3 regions of the Kineococcus deserti genome follow, and region 1 is predicted to be linked to each of the others. Evidence: riboswitches for the same ligand, from Rfam matches in the RefSeq annotation. Region 1 holds a riboswitch; each other region holds the start of a gene.

Region 1 (7,200 bases):
CCGACCGCCGCGACGCGCTCGACGCCGAGCTGGTGCGCCTGGAGGCGCGGTTGTCCGTCATGGAGGGCGAGGCGCGGCAGGAGGTGTGGGACGAGGCCGAGTCCCGCGTGCAGCGCCTGGCGCAGGAGTTCGAGTCCCTGGCCCGCCGCGCGGCCGCGGCCCGCCTGCTGCACCAGACCCTCGAGAAGCACCGGGACACCCAGCGCCGCCGGTACGTCTCCCCCTTCACCGACCGGCTGGAGGAACTGGGCCGCGCGGTCTACGGCGACACCTTCCGCATCACCCTGGACGACGACCTGCGCATCACCGCCCGCACCCTGCAGGGCCGCACCGTCGCCTACGAGCAGCTCTCGACCGGGGCGCGTGAACAGCTGGCGGTGCTGCTGCGGCTGGCGTGCGCCACGCTCGTCGATCCCGCCGACGGGGTTCCCGTCGTCCTCGACGACGCCCTGGGGCACTCCGATCCCGCACGGCTGCAACGGCTCGCGGCGGTGTTCGAGCACGTCGCCCCCACCAGCCAGGTGCTGCTGCTCGCGCCCGGCCCGGGTGTGCACGGCGCGATCCGGGGCGCCACCGTGGTCCGGCTGGACGAGGCCGTCAGCTCTGCAGCTGCTCCAGCTGCCAGCGCATCCACGGGCTGAACGGCTGCGGGTCGGCGGCGACGAGCGCGCGCAGCCCGGCCAGGTCCACCCACCGGGAGTCGTCGACCTCGTCGGGGTCGAGGTGGAGTTCGCCGGCCAGCCGGGCGCTGAACACCGGGCAGACCTCGTTCTCGACCGTCCCGTCGTCCATCACCGCGCGGTAGCGGAAGTTCGGCAGCAGCGGCTCCACCCCCTCGACGGGGGCGCCGAGTTCCTGCACGGCCCGCCGCACCACGGCGTCGGCGGGTTCCTCCCCCGGCCCCGGGTGACCGCAGAACGAGTTCGTCCACACCCCCGGCCAGGTGCGCTTGACGGCCGCCCGCCGGGTCAGCAGCGTGCGACCGGCGTCGTCCAGGATCCAGCAGGAGAACGCCAGGTGCAGCGGGGTGCTGGTGTGGTGCACGTCGGCCTTGCGCGCCGTTCCGCACGGGGTGCCGTCCTCGGTCAGCAGGACGACCAGCTCGGTGGTCGGGTCGGCAGTGGGCGCGAGAGTCACCTGCGCACCGTAAGCGGTCCCGGGCCTCCCGCGCGCGAGGAACGCCGCGACACCGTCGGCGGTCCCCGGGCGCGGTCGTCGCCGGGCCGGTCCGGGGGCTCCGCCGGCCCACGGGTGAGCTCAGGCGGGGACCTTGAGGGTGGCCGCGGCCACCGCCTCGTCCAGTTCGGCGCCGAGCTGCAGGTCCTCCCCCGCGGCCAGCCGCGCCTCGAGCTCCCGCACGCGCGGGATGACGAGTTCGCCGAACGCCTCGACCTCCTCCTTGACGTGCAGGAAGCCCAGCAGCAGCAGGTCGACGCCGACGAGTTCGTAGGCCAGCACGCGCCGGGCGACCTCGTCGGGGGTTCCGACGAGCCCGGTGCGGAAACCGTCGTTGTACTGCACCAGATCACGGAACTCGCTGTCGGCCCACATGCCCTTGCGGTCGCTCGTGGAGTTCCCGGCCTCCTGGACCGCGGCCCCGAACCCCTCGACCTTGGCGACGTCGGCCTTGGCGATGATCTCCTCCAGCACGGCCTCGGCCTCGGCGCGGGTGTCGCGCACCAGCGCGAACCCGTTGAGCCCGAACCGCACCGACCGGCCGTTGGCGGCGGCCAGCGCGCTGACCTCCCTGACCCCGGTGGCGGCGTCGGCGATCGACTTGCCGTTCATGAAGTACCAGTCGCTGACCCGGCCCGCCATCGCCTGCGCCGCAGTCGAGTTGCCGCCCTGGAACACCTCGGGCGGCGCCGTCGGCTGCGGTCGGAAGGTGATGTCGGTGGCGTTGAAGAAGTCGCCCTGCTGGCTGTACCCGTCCTGGCCCCAGACCCCGCGCAGCAGCCGGATGAACTCCTCGGACTGCTTGTACCGGTCGTCGTGCTCGTGCCAGGTGACGCCCAGCTGCGTCGCCTCGTCCTTGAACCAGCCGGAGACGACGTTGAGCGCGAGCCGGTTCTGCGTCAGCTCCTGGGTGGTCGCGGCGAACTTGGCCAGCACGCCCGGGTGCCAGAAGAAGGGGTGGACGGCGGCGATGACCTTGAGCCGCTCGGTGGCCAGCAGCAGCGCCAGCGAGAACGACGTCGACTCGTGCTGCGCGTCGGCACCGTAGGAGGCGAGGTAGCGGACCTGGGTCAGGGCGTACTCGAAGCCGACGCGCTCGGCGGCCCGCGCGACCTCGACGTTGTAGGCCGGGTCGTGGCTGGTGCGTTGCTCGATCGTCGAGACCACCAGGCCCCCGGAGACGTTCGGGACCCAGTAGGCGAACTTCAGCGGCATGCGCGTGCTCCTCCATCGGTCCTGGCGTTAGCACCCCCGAGAGGTTGCTGCGGCGTCGCGGAGCCAGGTCTCTCAGCCGCTCTGGATGGTTCGTCGCAGCGTAACCCACACCCACCACGCCGCGGGGTGGGTCGGCCCGTCAGACGGGGGTGGGCACGAGGCCGGCCAGGACCAGGCAGGAGACGGCGAGCACGAGCAGGACCGCGACGTCGAGCGCGCGGGAGCGCACGGCGAGCGCCCCGGCGATGCGGACCGGCAGCACCAGCCGCAGGACGGCGGCGACCGCGAGGTCCGCGCCGAGCAGGATCCCGCCGGGCGTCGGCCCCGCGAGCAGGGTCAGCGCCAGGGCGAGCGCGATCCCGCCGACCAGGGTCAGCAGGACCGCGTTGCCCGGGGGCGGAACCCGCTCGGGGGCCGTGCTCATGGAACGAACGTACCGGTCAGTGCGCGAAGTGGCGCGCGCCGGTGAAGTACATCGTCACGCCCGCCTTCGTGGCGGCCTCGACGACCTCGGCGTCCCGGATGGAGCCGCCCGGCTGCACGATGGCCTTCACGCCGGCGTCGATGAGGATCTGCGCGCCGTCGGCGAACGGGAAGAACGCGTCGGAGGCCGCGACCGAGCCGGCGGCCCGGTCCTCGGCGCGCGAGACGGCCAGCTTGCAGGAGTCGACGCGGTTGACCTGGCCCATCCCGACCCCGACGGACGCGCCGTCGGCGGCCAGCAGGATCGCGTTGGAGCGCACCGAACGCACGGCCCGCCAGGCGAACTCGAGGTCGGCCAGGGTCTGCTCGTCGGCGGCCTCCCCGGCGGCCAGGGTCCAGTTCGCGGGTGCGTCACCGTCGGCGTCGATGGCGTCGAGGGTCTGCACGAGCACCCCGCCGGAGACGTGGCGCCACTCCTGCGGACGACGGGAGTAGCCCTCGGGCAGCTGCAGCAGCCGGACGTTCTTCTTGGCCTGCAGCACCTCCAGCGCCTCCGGCTCGAACCCGGGGGCGATGACGACCTCGGTGAACACCGGCGCGATCTGCGCGGCCATCGCCGCCGTCACGGGCCGGTTGGCGGCGATGACCCCGCCGTAGGCCGAGACCGGGTCGCAGGCGTGCGCCTTGGCGTGCGCGTCGGCGACGTCGGTGCCGGTGGCGATGCCGCAGGGGTTGGCGTGCTTGATCACCGCGACGGCCGGGCCGGTGAAGTCGTACGCGGCGCGCAGGGCGGCGTCGGCGTCGACGTAGTTGTTGTAGGACATGGCCTTGCCGTGCAGCTGGACGGCCTGCGCGATGCCGGGCTCGGACGTCGGGTCGGCGTAGACCGCCGCCTGCTGGTGCGGGTTCTCGCCGTAGCGCAGGACGGCGGTGCGCTCCAGGGCCGTGCCGGTCACGGCCGGCCAGCCCTCGTCCTCGGTGGACAGCGTCTGCTCGGCGAACCAGGACGCGACCGCGGTGTCGTAGGCCGCGGTGTGCGCGAAGGCCGCGGCGGCCAGCCGCTTGCGGTCGGTCAGGTCGAACCCGCCGTCGGCCACGGCGCTCAGCACGTCGGCGTAGCGGGCGGGGTCGACGACCACGGCGACGCTCGGGTGGTTCTTCGCGGCGGCGCGCACCATCGAGGGACCGCCGATGTCGATCTGCTCGACGACGTCGTCGTACCCGGCGCCGGAGGCCACGGTCGCCGCGAACGGGTACAGGTTCACCACGACGAGGTCGAACGGTTCGACGTCGAGCTCGGCGAGCTGGCGGACGTGGTCGGGCAGCCGGCGGTCGGCGAGGATCCCGGCGTGCACGCGCGGGTGCAGCGTCTTGACCCGGCCGTCGAGGCACTCGGGGAAGCCGGTCAGCTCCTCCACGGGGGTGACCGGGACGCCGGCGGCGGCGATGCGCGAGGCGGTGGAGCCGGTGGAGACGATGGCGACGCCCGCGGCGTGCAGGCCGTGGGCGAGCTCCTCGAGGCCGGTCTTGTCGTAGACGCTGATCAGGGCGCGCTCAACGGGGATCTTCGCAGCCTGGGGGTCGCTCAACGGGATGCCGTCCTCTCGGTGGTGTTCATCGCCCGGGCCAGCCGGCCCACGACGTCGACGAGCAGTTCGCGCTCGCGGGTCTTGATGCGTTCGTGCAGCGACGTCTCGTCGTCGTCGGGCAGCACGGGCACGGCGGCCTGGTCCAGGATCGGGCCGGTGTCGACGCCGGCGTCGACGAGGTGGACCGTGCAGCCGGTGATCTTCACGCCGTGCGCGAGGGCGTCGCGCACGCCGTGCGCGCCGGGGAAGGACGGCAGCAGGGCGGGGTGGGTGTTGACCATCCGCCCGCCGAACGCCTCGACCATCGGAGCGCCCAGGATGCGCATGAACCCCGCCAGGACGACCAGGTCGGGCTCGCGGCGGGCCACCTCGGCGGCCAGCGCGGCGTCCCAGGCGGGCCGGTCGACGTGGTCGGCGGGGGCGACGGTGAAGGTCTCGACACCCGCGGCGGCGGCGCGGTCGAGGGCCTGGACGCCCGCCTTGTCCGAGCCGACGGCGACGATCTCGAAGGCGTCGTCGGATGAGTCGAGCAGGGCCTGCAGCGTCGACCCGGATCCGGACGCGAGGACGACCACTCGTGCAGGCACGGGGCGAGACTCTAGTGCTCCGGCGGGACTTCCCCGAAACTCGGCGCATGACGATCCGCACCGAACCGTGGCCCACGGGTGTGCCGTCGTGGGCGGAGTTGTCGAGCACCGACCCGGCGGCCGCGGCCGCCTTCTACGGCGCAGTCCTGGGCTGGAGCACGGACGAGACCGGCCCCGGGCACGACGGAACGCTCATCTGCCGGGTCGACGGGCACGCCGCGGCGAGCATCGGCCGCAACGGCCCGCGCTCCTGGACCCTGTTCATCGCCACGCGCGACCTCGACGAGACGGTCGGCCGGGCCGGCGCCGCGGGCGGGACGGTGGTGGTGCCGGCGATGGACATCGGCGAGTTCGGCCGTGTCGCCGTGGTCGCCGATCCCACCGGCGCTCCCGTCGGGCTGTTCCAGCAGGGCGAGCAGCCGAAGTCCTTCTGGGTCAACGGCCCCGGTGGCCTGAACTGGGAGGACCTGCGCTCGGCCGACCCGGCCGCCTCGCGGGAGTTCTACGCCGCGGTGTTCGGGTGGAGGTTCGAGCCGCTGTTCGAGGAGTACGGCACCGTCACCAACCCCGACGCCCCCCACCCCGTCGGCGGGATCGGGCCGTTGTGGGGCTCGGAACCGGGGTGGCTGGTCTACTTCGGCGTCGAGGACGTCGACGCCGCGGTGTCGGCCGCGCAGGCGGCGGGCGGCGCGGTGGTGGAGGCCGCGCACGACAGCGACTACGGCCGGATGGCCCGGCTCGCCGACCCCGAGGGCGCGCAGTTCGCCGTCTTCACCCCGCCGGCCGGCGCCGCGCAGCCCGACCGCTGAGGTCGGGGGTGGGGACCGTTGACGCATCGGGCCGGTAGGTCCGGCCCGATGCGTCAACGGTCCGAACTCGCGGGCCTTTCAGGCGCAGATGTCGTCGCTGGCGACGCGGGCGGTGAACGTCGGGCTCGGGGTCGCCGACGGCGTCTCGGTGCCGGTCACGCGCGAGCGGACGTCGGTGACGGTCACGTCCGCGCTGGCCACCTCCACGACGACGTTGCGGCCCAGGCTCGGGTCGAGCCGGGTCTCCGCCCCGCCGAACGCGGCCGCCACGGTGTTCGCCGAGTCGGCGCGGTCGGTGCCGTAGCGGACCAGGACGTCCGCGCCGGGGTCGGTGGCCTGGCCGTCCCCGGTGCCGCCGCCGAGGAAACCGACGTCGGCCAGCTGCTGCGCGACCGTGCCGGCCGTGCCCGCCGGGGCACCCACGTTGAGCACCTGCACCGAGATGCTCGAGGGCGCCACCAGCAGCTGCGAGCTGGTCGAGGGGTCCGCCGTCGCCGACGCGGTGGGGGTGGCCGCGGCCGGGCCGGCGGTGTCGGTGCGGATCTGCGCCCACAGCGTGTCCGCCGCGTCGGTCCACTGCACGCGGTTCTCGTCCGCCGTGTACGGCTCGGTCGGGACGGTGACGAACTGCACGCCGTCGGAGGGCATCTTCTGCAGGCTCTGGGCCAGCGAGGCGATCTGCGACAGGCTGGCCAGCTCGGTGTCGGTGGTCACCGAGCTCGTCGCGGCGTTGAGGAAGCCGTACAGCTGGTCCGGGCGCAGCAGCATCTGCGAGCTGGTGACCTTCTGCACGATCGAGCTCATGAGCGCCTGCTGGCGGTTGATGCGCGACAGGTCCGAGCCGTCGCCGATGTAGCGCACCCGGGCGTAGGCCAGCGCGGTCTCGCCGTCGACCTGCTGCGTCCCGGCGGGCAGGTAGAGGTTGGCCTTGGCGTCCTCGATGTCCTCCGGCGTGCAGATCGTCACCCCGCCCAGGGCGTCGATCATGGAGCGGAACCCGCTGAAGTCGACGACGACGTAGTGGTCGACGAGCACCCCGGTCGTGGACTCCACCGTCTTGATCGTGCAGGCCGCCCCGCCCTCGGAGAAGGCGGAGTTGAACTGGCCCTTGTGCGCCGCCGTCGTCGTGCCGTCCGAGGCGGTGCACGCCGGGATGTCCACCATCGAGTCGCGCGGGATGCTCACCAGCGTCGCGCTCTGCCGGTCCGCGGCCAGGTGCACCAGGACGGTGGTGTCCGAGCGGGCGCCGGGGTCGGCGGCCTCGCCGCCGTAGGCGTCGCCCGAGCCGTCCGACAGCGCCCGGGTGTCGCTGCCCATGACCAGGATGTTGACCGCGTCCTGACCGGTCGTGGGGTCCTCGGTGGCCTCGTCGGACGGCCGGTCGTCGCCCAGCAGGTCCGT
Region 2 (7,200 bases), on a different contig from region 1:
AGTCGACGACGGCCCGGCTGGCCCTGGCGCTGACGGCCCCCGACTCCGGTGCGGTCCGCTTGCTCGGCGCCGACTGGTCCGGGGTCCCGGAGAAGGCGCGGCGGGCGCGACGCCGGGAGATCTCGACCGTCCAGCAGGATCCGCTGAGTTCGTTCGACCCGCGCTGGACCGTCGAGCGGATCCTGACCGACGCGCTGCCGGAGGGGTTCTCCGGGGACCGGAACGCGCGGGTGCGGGAACTGCTGCAGCAGGTCGGGCTGTCGGCGGAGGTGCTCACGCGGTTCCCGCTGACCATGTCCGGCGGGCAGCGCCAGCGCGTCTCCATCGCCCGGGCCCTGGCCCCCGAACCGTCGGTGGTCGTCCTGGACGAGGCCGTCTCGGCCCTCGACGTGTCGGTGCAGGCGCAGGTCCTGGACCTGCTGGCCGACCTGCAGCGCACCCTCGGCCTGGCCTACCTGTTCATCTCCCACGACCTCGGCGTCGTCTACCACGTCAGCGACGACGTCCTGGTCATGAAGGACGGCGCCGTCGTCGAACGCGGGACGGCGGCCGACGTGTTCGAGCGCCCGCAGCAGCCGTACACGCGCGAACTCGTCAGCGCACTGCCCCGCCTCGCCACCGGCCAGGAGGTCGACCTGTGAGCAACCCCGCCACGAAGCCGTTGCGCTTCAACGCCTTCGTCATGAACACCACGTCCCACATCCAGCACGGCCAGTGGCGCCGGCCGGACGCGCGGCAGCACGAGTTCAACGACGTGCGCACCTGGATCGAGACCGCGAAGCTGCTCGAGGCCGCGAAGTTCGACACGATGTTCTTCGCCGACGTCAGCGGGTTGTACGGCGACGCCGACGCCGACTTCGACGTGTACGTCCGCGAGGGCCTGCAGATCCCCTCCAACGACCCGACCGTCCTGCTGTCGGCGCTGGCGGTGAACACCGAGCACCTCGGGTTCGCCACGACGTCGAACGTGTTCCAGAACCACCCGTTCAACTTCGCCCGGCAGATCTCGACGCTGGACCACATCTCGAACGGCCGGATCGCCTGGAACGTCGTCACCGGCACCCAGGACAACGGAGCCCGCAACTACGGCCTGGACCGGATCACCGAGCACGCCGAGCGCTACCGCTGGGCGCAGGAGTACGTCGACGTCGTCTACAAGCTCTGGGAGGGGTCCTGGGAGGACGACGCCCTGCTGGCCGACAAGGCGAACGGCGTGCACGCCGACCCTGCGAAGATCCACAAGATCTTCCACTCCGGGCAGCGGTACCGGGTCGAGGGACCGCACCTGCCCTCGCCGTCTCCGCAGCGCACCCCGCTGCTGTTCCAGGCCGGCTCGTCCCTGTCGGGGCGGCGGTTCGCGGCGCAGCACGCCGAGGCCGTGTTCGTCATCTCCCCCTCACCGGTGCTGGCGACGCAGCAGATCCGCGAGACGCGCGAACTGGCCGTCGCCGCCGGCCGTCGCCCGGAGGACGTGACCTTCTACCAGGGCCTGAGCTTCGTCATCGGCTCGACCGAGGAGGAGGCGCAGCGCAAGGCCGCCGAGCACGACGAGTTCGTCAGCGTCGACGGGTACCTGGCGCACGCCGCCGTCGTGGACCGCACGGGCCGGGTCTACCCGCCGCAGACGCCGCTGAAGGACGTCGAGACCGACACCGCCCGCGGGTTCACCGAGTGGTTGTCCAAGCACATCACCGACCGCGAACCCGTCGTGGCCGACCTGGCCCGTCAGCGGGCCACCAGCCAGCGCGTCGTCGGCACGCCCGAGCAGATCGCCGACCGGCTGGCGCAGTGGCAGCAGGCGGGGGTCGACGGGATCAACGTGATCAACTGGGTGATCCCCGGGTCGTTCGCCGAGTTCGCCGACCACGTGCTGCCGGTGCTGCGCGAGCGCGGGCTGGCGCAGGCGGAGTACGCGCCGGGTCCGCTGCGGCAGAAGCTCTTCGGCTCGCCCCGGCTCAACGAGCGGCACCCGGCGGCCCGGTACCGGGGGGCCTTCGGGACGGACCGGGTCCCGCAGGCGCAGGTCGTGCCGGTCTCCTGAGAAGCGGTGTGCGGGCCGTCGCGGCGGTGTTAAGGTTCACACAGGTCATGAGTGACAGCGCGAAGCCCTGGCTGGCTGTCCGGCAACCCTCCTCCGCGGTGGGGTGCCCCAGGTGAGGACCTGGCCGGACGACCCCGTCCGGCAAGCGCGGATCACCGGACGCCGTCGACCACGGAGTGCAGCGAGCCGCGCGCCCGCCCGATCGACCTCCGGAGTCCCTCGTGTCCAACGCCCCCGCCCTGCCCGACAAGCCGAAGCGTCGCGGTCTGCTCATCGGGATCGTCGCCGCCGTCGTCGTGATCGCCGTCGTGGTCGTGGCGCTCGTCCTGGGCAACCGGGACGACTCCACGAGCACCACGGCCGGCGGCGAGTCCTCCGGCGAGACCGTGCGCATCGGCGTCGCGGACCAGTCGCTGCCCTACTGGCGCACCTACACCGACCTGGCGAAGTCGCAGCTCGGCGTGACCGTCGAACTGGTCAACTTCTCCGACTACACGCTGCCGAACCCGGCGCTGTCGCAGGGTGAGCTGGACCTGAACCAGTTCCAGCACATCCAGTACCTCGCCAACTACAACGTCGAGGCCGACGACGACATCCAGCCCGTCGGCGCCACCGCGGTCTACCCGCTGCCGCTGTACTCGCTGACCGCCGACTCCGCCGAGGCGCTGCCGGCCGACGCCCAGGTCGCCATCCCCAACGACGCGATCAACCAGGCCCGCGCGCTGCTCGTCCTGCAGCAGGGTGGCCTGCTGACGCTGAAGGACGGCGGCACCGCCTTCTCCACGACCAACGACATCGAGACCTCCAAGGTCCAGGTCACCGCGGTCGCCGCGGACCAGACCGCCAGCGCGCTGCAGAGCGGCTCGGTCGCCGCCGCCGTCGTGAACAACAACTACGCCACGGCCGCGGGCCTGCCCGAGGACGACATCATCGTCGCCGACGACCCGACCGCCGCCGCGGCCGCCCCGTACGTCAACATCTTCGCCGCCCGCGCCGAGGACAAGGACGACGAGACCTACGCGAAGCTCGTGGACCTGTTCCACGACCCGGCCGTGCAGGAGGTCTTCCTGCAGGACAACCCGAGCGCCGTCGTCCAGGACGTCCCGGCCGCCGACCTGCAGGCCAGCCTCGCCGAGGTCGAAGAGGACGCGAAGGCCGCCGCGGGCCAGTGAGCGCGCTCATCACCCTGGAGAAGGTCTCCAAGAGCTTCGGCCGTCGTGACGGGTCCACCGTCACGGCGGTCGACGCCGTTTCGCTCGACGTGCTCGAGGGCGAGGTGCTGGCGGTCATCGGGTACTCCGGGGCCGGCAAGTCGACCCTCGTGCGGCTGCTCAACGCCCTCGAGAAGCCGACGTCGGGCCACGTCCTGGTCGGCGGGCAGGACCTGACCAAGCTGTCCGAGAAGCAGTTGCGGGCCGCCCGGTCCAAGATCGGGATGATCTTCCAGCAGTTCAACCTGTTCCGGTCCCGGACCGTGGCCGGGAACGTCGCGTACCCGCTGAAGGTCGCCGGCGTCGGGCCGAAGGAACGGGACCGCCGCACGGCCGAGCTGCTCGACTTCGTCGGGTTGCTGGACCGCGCCCACAGCTATCCCGAGCAGTTGTCCGGCGGGCAGAAGCAGCGCGTCGGGATCGCCCGTGCGCTCGCGACGAACCCGCCGCTGCTGCTGGCCGACGAGGCCACCAGCGCCCTGGACCCCGAGACCACCACCGAGGTCCTGTCGCTGCTGCGCCGGGTGAACACCGAACTCGGCGTGACGATCGTGGTCATCACGCACGAGATGGAGGCCGTGCGGCAGATCGCCGACCGGGTGGCCGTCATGGAGAACGGGCGGCTGGTGGAGGTCGGTGACACCTACGACGTGTTCTCCGACCCGCAGACGCCTGCGGCGCAACGGTTCGTGCGCAGCGCCACCCACGACCGCCCGTCGGCCGACACGCTGGAACGGTTGCGGCACCAGCACCCGGGCCGCCTGGTCAGCGTGCGCATCACCGACGAACCCCGGCTGCAGCAGCGCATCGACGAGGTGTTCCGCTCGAGCGGCACCACGGCCGAGCTCGTCTACGGCGGGGTCTCGGAGATCCGCGAGCGCCGGACGGGATCACTGACGTACGAACTGACCGGTTCCCCCGACGCAGCGCTCGAGGCGCTGCGGGCGGCCGGCATCCACGCGGTCGAGGAGGCCTGAGGTGTTCGACGGTTTCCTGGACACGATCGACGTCTTCCAGGACGCGATCTGGCAGACGCTGCTCATGTCGGTCGTCTCGCTCGTCGCCTCCGGCGTGCTGGGGCTGGTGCTGGGCACGGCGCTGTACGCGACCCGGCCGGGCAACCTGTTCGGCAACCGGCTCGTGTTCGTGCTCATCGGGTTCGTCGTGAACCTCGTGCGCCCCATCCCGTTCGTCATCTTCCTGGCCGCGATCACCCCGCTGCAGATCGCCGTGGTGGGCACCACGATCGGGACGACCGCGGTGACGTTCGCGATCTCGCTGGCGGCCGCGTTCGCCGTCGCGCGCATCGTCGAGCAGAGCCTCGTCAGCGTCGACCCCGGCGTCGTCGAGGCCGCCCGCGCGGTGGGCGCCTCGCGGTTGTCGATCCTGTTCGGTGTCGTGATCCCCGAGGGCCTGGGCCCGCTGATCCTGGGCTACACGTTCATCTTCATCGGCATCGTCGACATGACCGCGCAGGCGGGTCTGGTCGGCGGCGGCGGGCTGGGCGACTACGCCATCACCTACGGCAAGCAGCGCTACGACTACGGGATCATCTACGTGGCCGTGTTCGCGATCATCGTCATCGTGCAGGTGGGTCAGGTCATCGGGAACCGGCTGGCGCGCGGCGTCATGCGCCGCTGACGCGGTCCACCTGCTGGTGATCGAGCACAACAGGTCCGGGGTCGGCGCACCTCCACGACCACGTGTTGTGCTCGATCACCAGCAGGTGGACGGGTCAGGGGCAGAGGACGTGCCAGACGTCGGCGTGCATCTCGAACCGCTCGCGGGTCTGCGGGCCGGTGACCTCGCCGTCGGAGTTCAGCCGGAAGGTCCCGGACTCGGCGGTGATCTCGACGACCTTGCCGGCCGCGGTGGTCACGTCCTGGCGTTCGACGTGGACGCCGCGGCGCAGGCCGACGGCGAAGCCGAGGCGGGCCAGCGGGCCGGTGGAGGTGCTGACGACGACGTCGGCGACGCCGTCGTGGGGGTCGGCGCCGGGCACGAGCGGGGCACCGCCGCCGATGGTGCCCCCGATCCCGATGCCGACCATCAGGACCGGCTCCTGCCCCGGCGCGACGACCTGCCCGTCGACCTCGACCCGCAACCGGAAGCCCTTGCCGGCGCTGACGCCGGCCCAGGCGGCGCCGACGGGGTAGGCCGCCGCCCCCAGTCCCTTCTTCAGGCGCTGCGCCTTGGCCGTGGCCGAGGCCCCGATCCCGGCGTGGACGGTGTTGACGGTGATGCGGTCCTGGCTGTCGACCAGGAGCTCCAGGCCGCGGGGGTGCCCGGTGGTGACGACCCGGGCCGCCGCGACGGGGTCCAGCGGCAGCCGCAGCGAGCGGGCGAGGTCGTTGCCGGTGCCCAGGGGGACGATGCCCAGCGGCCCGACCGCGCGGGTCGCACCGGCGTCCCACAGCAGTTGCAGCGCAGCGTGCAGGGAGCCGTCCCCACCCATGACCACCAGACGCCGCCCGTCGGCGCCCAGCAGCGCCGCACGCAGGTCGTCCAGGCTGCCGGTGCGGCGCAGCTCGACGTCGCCGCTGCGGCCCAGCTCCCCCACGACCGCCTCGACGACGTCGGGACGCGCTGATCCGGCTCCGGCGTTGACGACGGCCAGGTACTCGTTGCTGCTCACGCGGGGGCAACGAACCGGCTGATCACCGGGTGCCGCCCTGCGCCGGATTCACAGGGTCTCCCAGTCCCCGGCGCCCCGCGCCACCTGCCCGGCCCCGTCCCACCGGTAGACCGACCGGCCGCGCAGGACGACGTGGAGCGCGCGGGACATGACGTCCAGCGGGTCACCGGACCAGACGACGACGTCCCCGTCCAGCCCCGGGGCCAGCGACCCGACCCGGTCGGCCAGGCCGAGGATGGTGGCGGGGTTCACGGTGAGCGCGCGCAGCGCCTCGTCGCGGTCCAGCCCCTCCTTGACCGCAATCGTCGCCGACAGGGGCAGGTACTGGATCGGGACGACGGGGTGGTCGGTCGTCAGCGCGATCCGCAGGCCCGCCGCGGCCAGCAGCCCGGGGACGGTCAGGGAGCGGTGCCGCAGTTCGGGTTTGGACCGGGAGGTCAGCAGCGGCCCGACGACGGCGGGCAGGTCCCGCTCGGCGAGCAGGTCCAGGACGCGGTGGCCCTCGGTGACGTGGTTGAGGACCAGCCGGTAGCCGAACTCCTCGGCCAGCCGGACGGCGGTGGCGATGTCGTCGGCGCGGTGGGCGTGCTGCTGCCAGACGAGGTCGCCGGCCAGGACGCGGGCCAGGACCTCGGCGTCGCGTTCCTCACCCGTGGGCGGCAGGTCACTCGCCTCGTCGGCCCGTTGCGCCGCGAACCGCCTCGCGGCGGCGAAGGAGTCGCGCAGCGAGGCCGCGACCCCCATCCGCGTCGAGGGCCCGCCGTCGTTCTTGCGCGGGTTCTCCCCCAGCGCGCTCTTCACCCCGATCGGCGCGCGCAGCAGCATGTCGTCGACGGTGGAGCCCCACGTCTTCAGCGCTGCGGTCTGCCCGCCGATGACGTTCGCCGACCCCGGCAGCACGGCCACCGTCGTGACCCCCGCGGACAACGCGTCGGCGAACCCCCGGTCGGCCGGGTCGACCCCGTCCCAGCTGCGCAGCCGCGCGCCGCGGGGCTGGCCCTTCTCGTTGACGTCGGCGCCGTGCCAGCCCTCCCCCTCGGAGTGCACCCCGAGGTGAGTGTGGGCGTCGACGAAGCCCGGCAGCACGAGGTGCCCGGTGGCGTCGACGACCTCGGCGTCGGCCGGCACCGCGACCTCGCCGACGGCCGCGATGCGGCCGTCGCGGACCAGGACGGTGCCGTGTTCGCGTTCACCGTGCCAGTCCTCGGTCAGGCGCAGCAGGGTGCCGCCGACGACGGCGACGGTCCGGGTGGGGTGTTCGCGGGGCACGCGCTCACTGTGGCAGGGACCGCGGTGGGCTGCGCTGCCGCGGC
Region 3 (7,200 bases), on a different contig from region 1:
CAGCTCTGGGACTCCTGGGAGGACGACGCGGTCGTCCGCGACCTGGCCACCGGCCGCTTCGTCGACCGCGACAAGCTGCACCACATCGACTTCCGAGGCAGCTTCTTCGCGGTGAAGGGCCCCTCGATCACCCCCCGCTCGCCGCAGGGTCAGCCGCTGGTCGTGGTCCCGGTCCGCGACGAGCACTCCCTGGCGGTGGCGCGCGCGCACGCGGACGTCGTGCGGCTGGAGGCGACCGGGGAGTCGAGCGCCGGCACCACGGCCGCCGGCCTGGAGGCGACGGTGCTGCTCGACGTCGAGGTGCTGCTGCGCCGCGACGCCCGCGAGGCGCTGGAGGTCGCCGCCCGCCTGGACGAGCTCAGCCCCGGCCACGCGCCGCGCACGCTGCGTCACCTCGGGACCCCGGACTCGCTGGTCGAGCTGCTGCACGCGCTGCCCGCCGGCGTCGACGGCGTCGTGCTGGCGCCGCTGGACCTGCCCGCCACGCTCGACCTCATCGTCTCCGACGTCGTGCCCCGGCTGCCCCGGGCGCCGTTCGCGGGGACGACCCTGCGGGACCGCTTCGGCCTGCCCCGCCCCGCCAGCCGCTACGCCGTCTCCGGAGGTCAGCCGTGAGCCCCGCCGCCCGCCGCCAGATCCACCTCGGGGCGCACTTCCCCGGCGTCAACGCCACGACCGTCTGGCGCGACCCGCGCGCCGGCAGTCAGGTCGACTTCTCCTCCTTCGAGCACCTGGCCCGCACCGCCGAGCGCGGGCTGATGGACTTCTTCTTCCTCGCCGAGGGCTTGCGGCTGCGCGAGCAGCGCGGGAAGATCTACGACCTGGACGTCGTCGGCCGCCCCGACACGCTGACCGTCCTGAACTCCCTGGCCTCGGTGACGACCCACCTCGGCCTGGCCGGCACGATCAACGCGACCTTCAACGAGGCCGCCGAGGTGGCCCGGCAGTTCGCCTCCCTGGACCACCTCTCCGGGGGCCGCGCGGCGTGGAACGTCGTGACCAGCTCCGACGCGTTCACCGGGGAGAACTTCCGCCGCGGCGGCTACCTGGCCCACGCCGACCGGTACGTGCGCGCGGGCGAACTGCTCGACCTGGCCCGGAAGTTCTGGGACTCCTGGGCCGAGGACGCGCTGGTGGCCGACCCGGAGACCGGCGTGTTCGCCCGCGGCATCTCGCCCGTGGAGCACCACGGCGCGCAGTTCGACGTCCGCGGCACCGGGCTGCTGCCGCGCAGCCCGCAGGGGCACCCGGTGCTGTTCCAGGCCGGTGACTCCGGCGACGGCCGCGAGTTCGGCGCCACCTACGCCGACGCCATCTTCACCATGCACGGGACGCTGGAGGCGGGGAGGAGGTTCACCGCCGACATGCGCTCGCGCGCGGTGCGCCACGGACGGTCCGGCGACGACCTGCGGATCCTGCCCGGGGCGACGTTCGTGCTCGGCGACACCGAGGACGAGGCGCGCGAGAACGCCCGCGCCATCCGGTTCCAGCAGGTCGGGCCGGAGCAGGCCGTCGCGTTCCTCGAGCAGGTCTGGGGGCGCGACCTCACCGGGTTCGACCCCGACGGCCCGCTGCCGGCCGAGGACCCCGACCCGACCTCGACGATCGCCCAGGGCCGTACCCGGTTCCCCCGGGACCCCGTCGAGGTGGCCCGCGAGTGGCGCGACCTGGCCGCCGCGAAGGGCTGGAACGCCCGCGAACTGGTCATCGAGGTCTCCGGGCGCCAGCAGTTCGTCGGCACCCCCGAACAGGTCGCGGCCGAGATGGACGCCTACGTCCAGGCCGACGCCTGCGACGGTTTCATCCTGGTGCCGCACCTCACCCCGACCGGGCTCGACGAGTTCGTCGAGGAGGTCGTCCCGCTGCTGCAGGAGCGTGGCAGCTACCGCACCGAGTACACCGGAACGACGCTGCGGGACCACCTGGGCCTGAAGCACCCGCACGCCACCGGTACCGTCCGCGCCACCGCCTGAGGAGTCCTCGTGACCACGACCGCCGACATCGACACCGCCCGCGCCGCCTGGGAGGCGTGGCGCACCTCGCGCACCGCTGAACTGAGCAAGCCGCACGGGTGGCTGAGCCTGACCGGTCTGCACTGGCTCGTCGGCGGACCCGCCGCCGTGGAGGGACTGCCCGGTGTCTGGGGCTCGGTCGAGGGCGGCGTCTCGGTCACGGCCACCGCGGCCGACGAGGTCGTGGTCGAGGGGGCCGTGGTCGACGGCACGGTGCGCGTCCAGACGGTCGAGGGTGGTCCCGGAATCCTCGTCGGGATCGGCGAGCGGCGGGTGGAGGTCATGCAGCGCAGCGGGATGCACGCGCTACGGGTGCGCGACCCGCAGTCCCCGACGCTGGCCGCGTTCACCGGTGTGCCGGTGTTCGACTTCGACGAGCGCTACGTGCTCGACGCCGAGTTCGTGCCCCACGCGCAGGTCCAGGACGTCGTCGTGGGCGCCGTCGTCGAGGGCCTGCAGCACCACCAGCAGGCCGTCGGCGTCGTGCGGTTCGAGCTCGGCGGCCCGCAGCAGCTGACGGTGTTCCGGGGCGGTTCGGCGTTGTTCACCGACGCCACGAGCGGGGTGACGACGACGGGCACGACCCGTTCGGTGCCCGTCCCGACCGTCGGGGGCCGCGTCGTGCTGGACTTCAACCGCGCGCAGAACCTGCCGTGCGCCTTCACCGACCACGCCACCTGCCCGCTGCCGCCGGCCGAGAACCGGCTCACCGTCGCCGTCCCGGCGGGGGAGAAGGACCCGCGATGACCGCCGAACTGCTGGCCGCCCCGTTCAGCGACGCAGAACTCGCGTCACTGCGGGCCGACTTCCCGATCCTGGGCAGGACCACCCGCTCCGGCAAACCCCTGGTGTACCTGGACTCCGGGGCGACGTCGCAGAAACCGCTCGCCGTCCTCGACGCCGAGCGGACGTTCTACGCCACGCGCAACGCGGCCGTGCACCGCGGTGCCCACCAGCTCGCCGAGGAGGCCACCGACGACTTCGAGGCCGCCCGCGCCGCGATCGCGGACTTCGTCGGCGTCCCGGCCGCCGAGGTGGTGTTCACCAAGAACGCCACCGAGTCGCTCAACCTGGTCGCGCACGCGTTCAGCACCACGACCGCGTACGCCACCCGCGGAACGGCGCCGGCCGGGCAGGTCGTCGACCCGCGGTTCGTGCTCGCCGAGGGCGACGAGGTCCTGGTCACCGAGGCCGAGCACCACGCCAACCTCGTGCCGTGGCAGGAGCTGTGCGCGCGCACGGGTGCGGTGCTGCGCTGGGTGCCGGTGACCGACGAGGGCGTCCTGGACGTCGACGCGCTCGACGGGCTGGTCAGCGAGCGGACCAGGGTCGTCGCCTTCGCGCACGCGTCCAACGTGCTGGGTGGGCTCGCCCCCGTGCGGCGGTTCGTCGAGGCGGCCCGCCGGGTCGGCGCCCTCGTGGTGCTGGACGCCTGCCAGTCCGTGCCGCACCTGCCGGTCGACCTGCCCTCCCTCGGCGTCGACCTCGCCGCGTTCTCCGGGCACAAGATGCTGGGACCCTCGGGCATCGGGGTGCTGTGGGGGCGGGCCGACCTGCTCGAGGCGATGCCGCCGTTCCTCACCGGCGGATCGATGATCGAACTGGTGCGGATGGAACGCTCGACGTTCGCGCCGGCGCCGCAGAAGTTCGAGGCGGGGGTGCCGATGACGGCGCAGGCCGTCGGCCTGCACGCCGCCGTCGACTACCTGCGCGGTCTGGGGCCCGACGGTTCGGGGACCGCACGGGTCGAGGCGCACGAACGCCACCTCACCCGGCGGCTGCTGGCCGAACTCGCGGACCTGCCGTGGGTACGGGTCCTGGGGCCGCTGGACGCCGCCGACCGCGTCGGGCTCGTCTCGTTCGTGGTCGAGGACGTGCACGCCCACGACGTCGGTCAGCTGCTCGACGACGAGGGTGTCGCGGTGCGGGTCGGGCACCACTGCGCCTGGCCGCTGCACCGCCGGTTCGGGGTCGCGGCGACGACCCGGGTGAGTTTCGGGCCGTACAACCAGCCCTCGGACGTGGACGCCGTGCTGCGCGGGCTGCACCGCGTCCGCGCCCTGTTCGCGTGAGATTCTGAGCGGCGTGGACCTGTACCAGCAGCTGATCATCGAGCACTCCAAACGCCCGCACGGCGAAGGGCTGCGGGCACCGTTCGGCTCCGAGGCCCACCACGTCAACCCCACCTGCGGCGACGAGATCACGCTGCGCGTGCGTCTCGACGGGGACGTCCTGGGTGACGTGTCGTACGACGCGGTCGGGTGTTCCATCAGCCGGGCCTCGGCCTCGGTGCTGCACGACCTCGTCGTCGGCCTGTCCGTCGAGCAGGTCGCACCGCTGCGCGAAGCGGTGCAGCACATGCTCACCAGCCGCGGCGAGGACCCCGGGGACGAGGAGGTCCTCGGCGACGCCGTCGCCTTCGCCGGGGTGGCCAGGTACCCGGCGCGGGTGAAGTGCGCGCTGCTCAGCTGGTCGGCGCTGACCGACGCCCTGCTGCGCGCCTGAGCCGGACCGGGACGTCCGGCACCGTGACCGGAACGCCGGCCCGGGTAGCGTGCGTGGCGTGGAGATCCGCGAGTTCACCGACGCCGACTGGGTGCAGGTCTGGCCGTTCTTCGACGAGATCGTCGCCGACGGCGAGACGTACGCGCTGCCGCAGGGACTGACCTCGGAACGGGCGCGGCAGTTGTGGGTGGACGCCCCGCCGTGGGGGACCTTCGTGGCGGTGGAGGACGGGGTGGTGCTGGGCACCGCGAAGTCCGGACCGAACCGCCCCGGCGCCGGATCGCACGTCGCGACGGCCAGTTTCATGGTCTCGCCCGCCGCCCGGGGTCGCGGCGTGGGCCGGGCCCTGGCCGAGCACGTCCTGGCCTGGGCGCGCGAGGAGGGTTTCCTGGCGATGCAGTTCAACGCCGTCGTCGAGACGAACACCGCGGCCGTGGCGCTGTGGCAGGGTCTCGGGTTCGCCATCGTCGGCACCGTTCCGCAGGCCTTCGACCACCCCGAGCACGGCTACGTGGGACTGCACGTCATGCACCGCCTCCTCTGACCGATCCACCCCGGCGCCGACGGCCCCGCGCACGGAGCCCGGCGTCCTCGGCGTCCTCGCGCCCGGCACCGCGGTGGGTGCGGCCCCGCAGCCGCGACGCGTCGCACCGTCCTGGACCCGGTGCGGGCGCCCATGCCCTACGCTGACCGGACCATCCAGAGCGGCCGAGAGACCTGGCTCGTCGACGCCGCAGCAACCCCCCTCGGGAGGGTGCTCATGCCAGGACCGATGGGAGGAACAGTGGGTTACGCCGGCGACCTCACCCCGCGTGAGGCCTTCGACCTCGTCCGTGAGGACCCCGACGCGGTCCTCGTGGACGTCCGCACGGAGGCCGAGTGGCGCTTCGTCGGGACGCCGACGGCGCTGGGGACCGATCCCGTCCTCGTGAGCTGGCTGCCGGTCGACCCCGAGCGCTTCCTCGGCGAGCTGGCGACCGCCGGGATCACCCCGGGCAGCGACCGCAAGGTCGTCTTCCTGTGCCGCTCCGGGCAGCGCTCGGTGGCGGCGGCCGAGGCGGCGACGACGGCCGGGATCACGCCCAGCTACAACGTCCTGGAGGGTTTCGAGGGGCCGCTGGACGCCGACGGCCACCGCGGTGGGTCCGGCTGGCGCGCGGCCGGTCTGCCCTGGCGGCAGTCGTGAGCGACGAGCGGCGTCCTCCGCGTCGCGACGGAGCGGACGGATCCAGCACCGTGACGGACCGGGGGTGGCGGCCGGACACCACGGCCGTGCGCGCCGGCCTGACCCGGTCACCGTTCGAGGAGACCGCCGAGGCGCTGTACCTCACCTCCGGCTACGTCTACGAGACCGCGGCCGACGCCGAGGCCGCCTTCGCCGGTGACGTCGACCGGTACGTCTACTCCCGCTACGGCAACCCGACGGTGTCGGTGTTCACCGAGCGGCTGCGCCGGCTCGAGGGCGCCGAAGCGTGCTACGGCCTGGCCAGCGGGATGTCGGCGGTGTTCTACGCCCTCGCCGCGCTGCTCGGCGCGGGGGACCGGGTCGTCGCCGCCCGCAGCCTGTTCGGGTCCTGCTTCGCCGTCCTCGACGAGATCCTGCCGCGTTGGGGGGTCGTCACCGAGTTCGTCGACGGTGAGGACCTCGCGCAGTGGGAACGGGCGTTGTCGACGCCGGCGCAGGCGGTGTTCTTCGAGACGCCGGCCAACCCGATGCAGACACTCGTGGACATCGCCGCCGTCAGCGAACTCGCGCACGCCGCGGGGGCGATCGTCGTGGTGGACAACGCCTTCACCTCACCCGTCGGCCAGCGGCCGCTGGCGTTCGGCGCGGACGTCGTCGTCTACTCGGCGACCAAGCACATCGACGGCCAGGGCCGCGTCATGGGTGGGGCGGTGCTGGGCACGAAGGAGTTCGTCGACGGCCGGTTCCGCGAACTCACCCGGCACACCGGCCCGACGCTCAGCCCGTTCAACGCCTGGACGCTGGCCAAGGGGCTGGAAACCCTCAGCCTGCGGGTGCGGCACTCGGCCGCCTCGGCTCTGCGCATCGCCGAGCACCTCGAACAGCAGGCGGGCATCCGCTGGGTGCGCTACCCGCTGCTGGCCAGCCACCCGCAGTTCGACCTGGCCGAGCGGCAGATGGAACTGGGCGGCACGATCGTCACCTTCGAACTCGACGCCCCGGCCGGCCGCGGCAGGGAACGGGCCTTCGAGGTCCTCGACGCCCTGACGATCGTCGACATCTCCAACAACCTCGGCGACGCCAAGTCGCTGGCCACCCACCCCGCCACCACCACGCACCGCCGCCTCGGCGAGCAGGGCCGGGCCGCCATCGGCCTGACCGACGGGGTGCTGCGCCTGTCGGTGGGGCTGGAGGATCCCGACGACCTGCTCGACGACCTCACCCGCGCGCTGCGCTGACCCGACGACCGAACCCCTGAACGGAGCACCACCCGTGACCAAGCAGATCCCCGTCTCCCACGCCGGCAGCCTGCCGCGCACGCCCGAACTCATCGCCGCCAACGAGACCCGCCGGATCGCCGAGGACGGTTTCACCCTCGAGCGCACGCCGGAGTTCGACGCGCTGCTCACCGACGCGGTCGTCGACCTCGTGCAACGCCAGCAGGCGCTCGGCGTGACGATCGTCGGTGACGGCGAGTACGGCAAGGCCATGTCCAGC

The links. A riboswitch is a leader RNA that binds a small molecule or an ion and turns the genes downstream of it on or off. The one in region 1 is predicted to bind S-adenosylmethionine.
Region 2: linked by a shared signal. The riboswitch ahead of ACRYR2_RS02865 (MetQ/NlpA family ABC transporter substrate-binding protein) and the one ahead of sfnG (dimethylsulfone monooxygenase SfnG) in region 1 are both predicted to bind S-adenosylmethionine.
Region 3: linked by a shared signal. The riboswitch ahead of ACRYR2_RS10015 (rhodanese-like domain-containing protein) and the one ahead of sfnG (dimethylsulfone monooxygenase SfnG) in region 1 are both predicted to bind S-adenosylmethionine.

What each region holds. Positions count from the first base shown of each region.
Region 1 is NZ_JBJLSI010000005.1:107,512-114,711, forward strand. Features, by position in the region: gene ACRYR2_RS05990 (AAA family ATPase) at 1-641, shown strand, start outside; gene idi (isopentenyl-diphosphate Delta-isomerase) at 598-1,137, opposite strand; gene sfnG (dimethylsulfone monooxygenase SfnG) at 1,258-2,391, opposite strand; SAM riboswitch class I at 2,401-2,483, opposite strand; gene ACRYR2_RS06005 (DUF3017 domain-containing protein) at 2,531-2,815, opposite strand; gene purH (bifunctional phosphoribosylaminoimidazolecarboxamide formyltransferase/IMP cyclohydrolase) at 2,832-4,403, opposite strand; gene purN (phosphoribosylglycinamide formyltransferase) at 4,400-4,990, opposite strand; gene ACRYR2_RS06020 (VOC family protein) at 5,038-5,799, shown strand; gene ACRYR2_RS06025 (LCP family protein) at 5,878-7,200, opposite strand, start outside.
Region 2 is NZ_JBJLSI010000002.1:187,151-194,350, forward strand. Features, by position in the region: gene ACRYR2_RS02855 (dipeptide ABC transporter ATP-binding protein) at 1-641, shown strand, start outside; gene ACRYR2_RS02860 (LLM class flavin-dependent oxidoreductase) at 638-2,041, shown strand; SAM riboswitch class IV at 2,085-2,195, shown strand; gene ACRYR2_RS02865 (MetQ/NlpA family ABC transporter substrate-binding protein) at 2,263-3,213, shown strand; gene ACRYR2_RS02870 (methionine ABC transporter ATP-binding protein) at 3,210-4,229, shown strand; gene ACRYR2_RS02875 (methionine ABC transporter permease) at 4,294-4,893, shown strand; gene ACRYR2_RS02880 (diacylglycerol/lipid kinase family protein) at 4,988-5,887, opposite strand; gene ACRYR2_RS02885 (amidohydrolase) at 5,936-7,156, opposite strand.
Region 3 is NZ_JBJLSI010000009.1:142,220-149,419, reverse strand. Features, by position in the region: gene ACRYR2_RS10045 (LLM class flavin-dependent oxidoreductase) at 1-615, shown strand, start outside; gene ACRYR2_RS10040 (NtaA/DmoA family FMN-dependent monooxygenase) at 612-1,973, shown strand; gene ACRYR2_RS10035 (DUF1684 domain-containing protein) at 1,983-2,759, shown strand; gene ACRYR2_RS10030 (SufS family cysteine desulfurase) at 2,756-4,084, shown strand; gene sufU (Fe-S cluster assembly sulfur transfer protein SufU) at 4,098-4,517, shown strand; gene ACRYR2_RS10020 (GNAT family N-acetyltransferase) at 4,576-5,061, shown strand; SAM riboswitch class I at 5,210-5,296, shown strand; gene ACRYR2_RS10015 (rhodanese-like domain-containing protein) at 5,302-5,703, shown strand; gene ACRYR2_RS10010 (O-succinylhomoserine sulfhydrylase) at 5,754-6,941, shown strand; gene ACRYR2_RS10005 (cobalamin-independent methionine synthase II family protein) at 6,976-7,200, shown strand, end outside.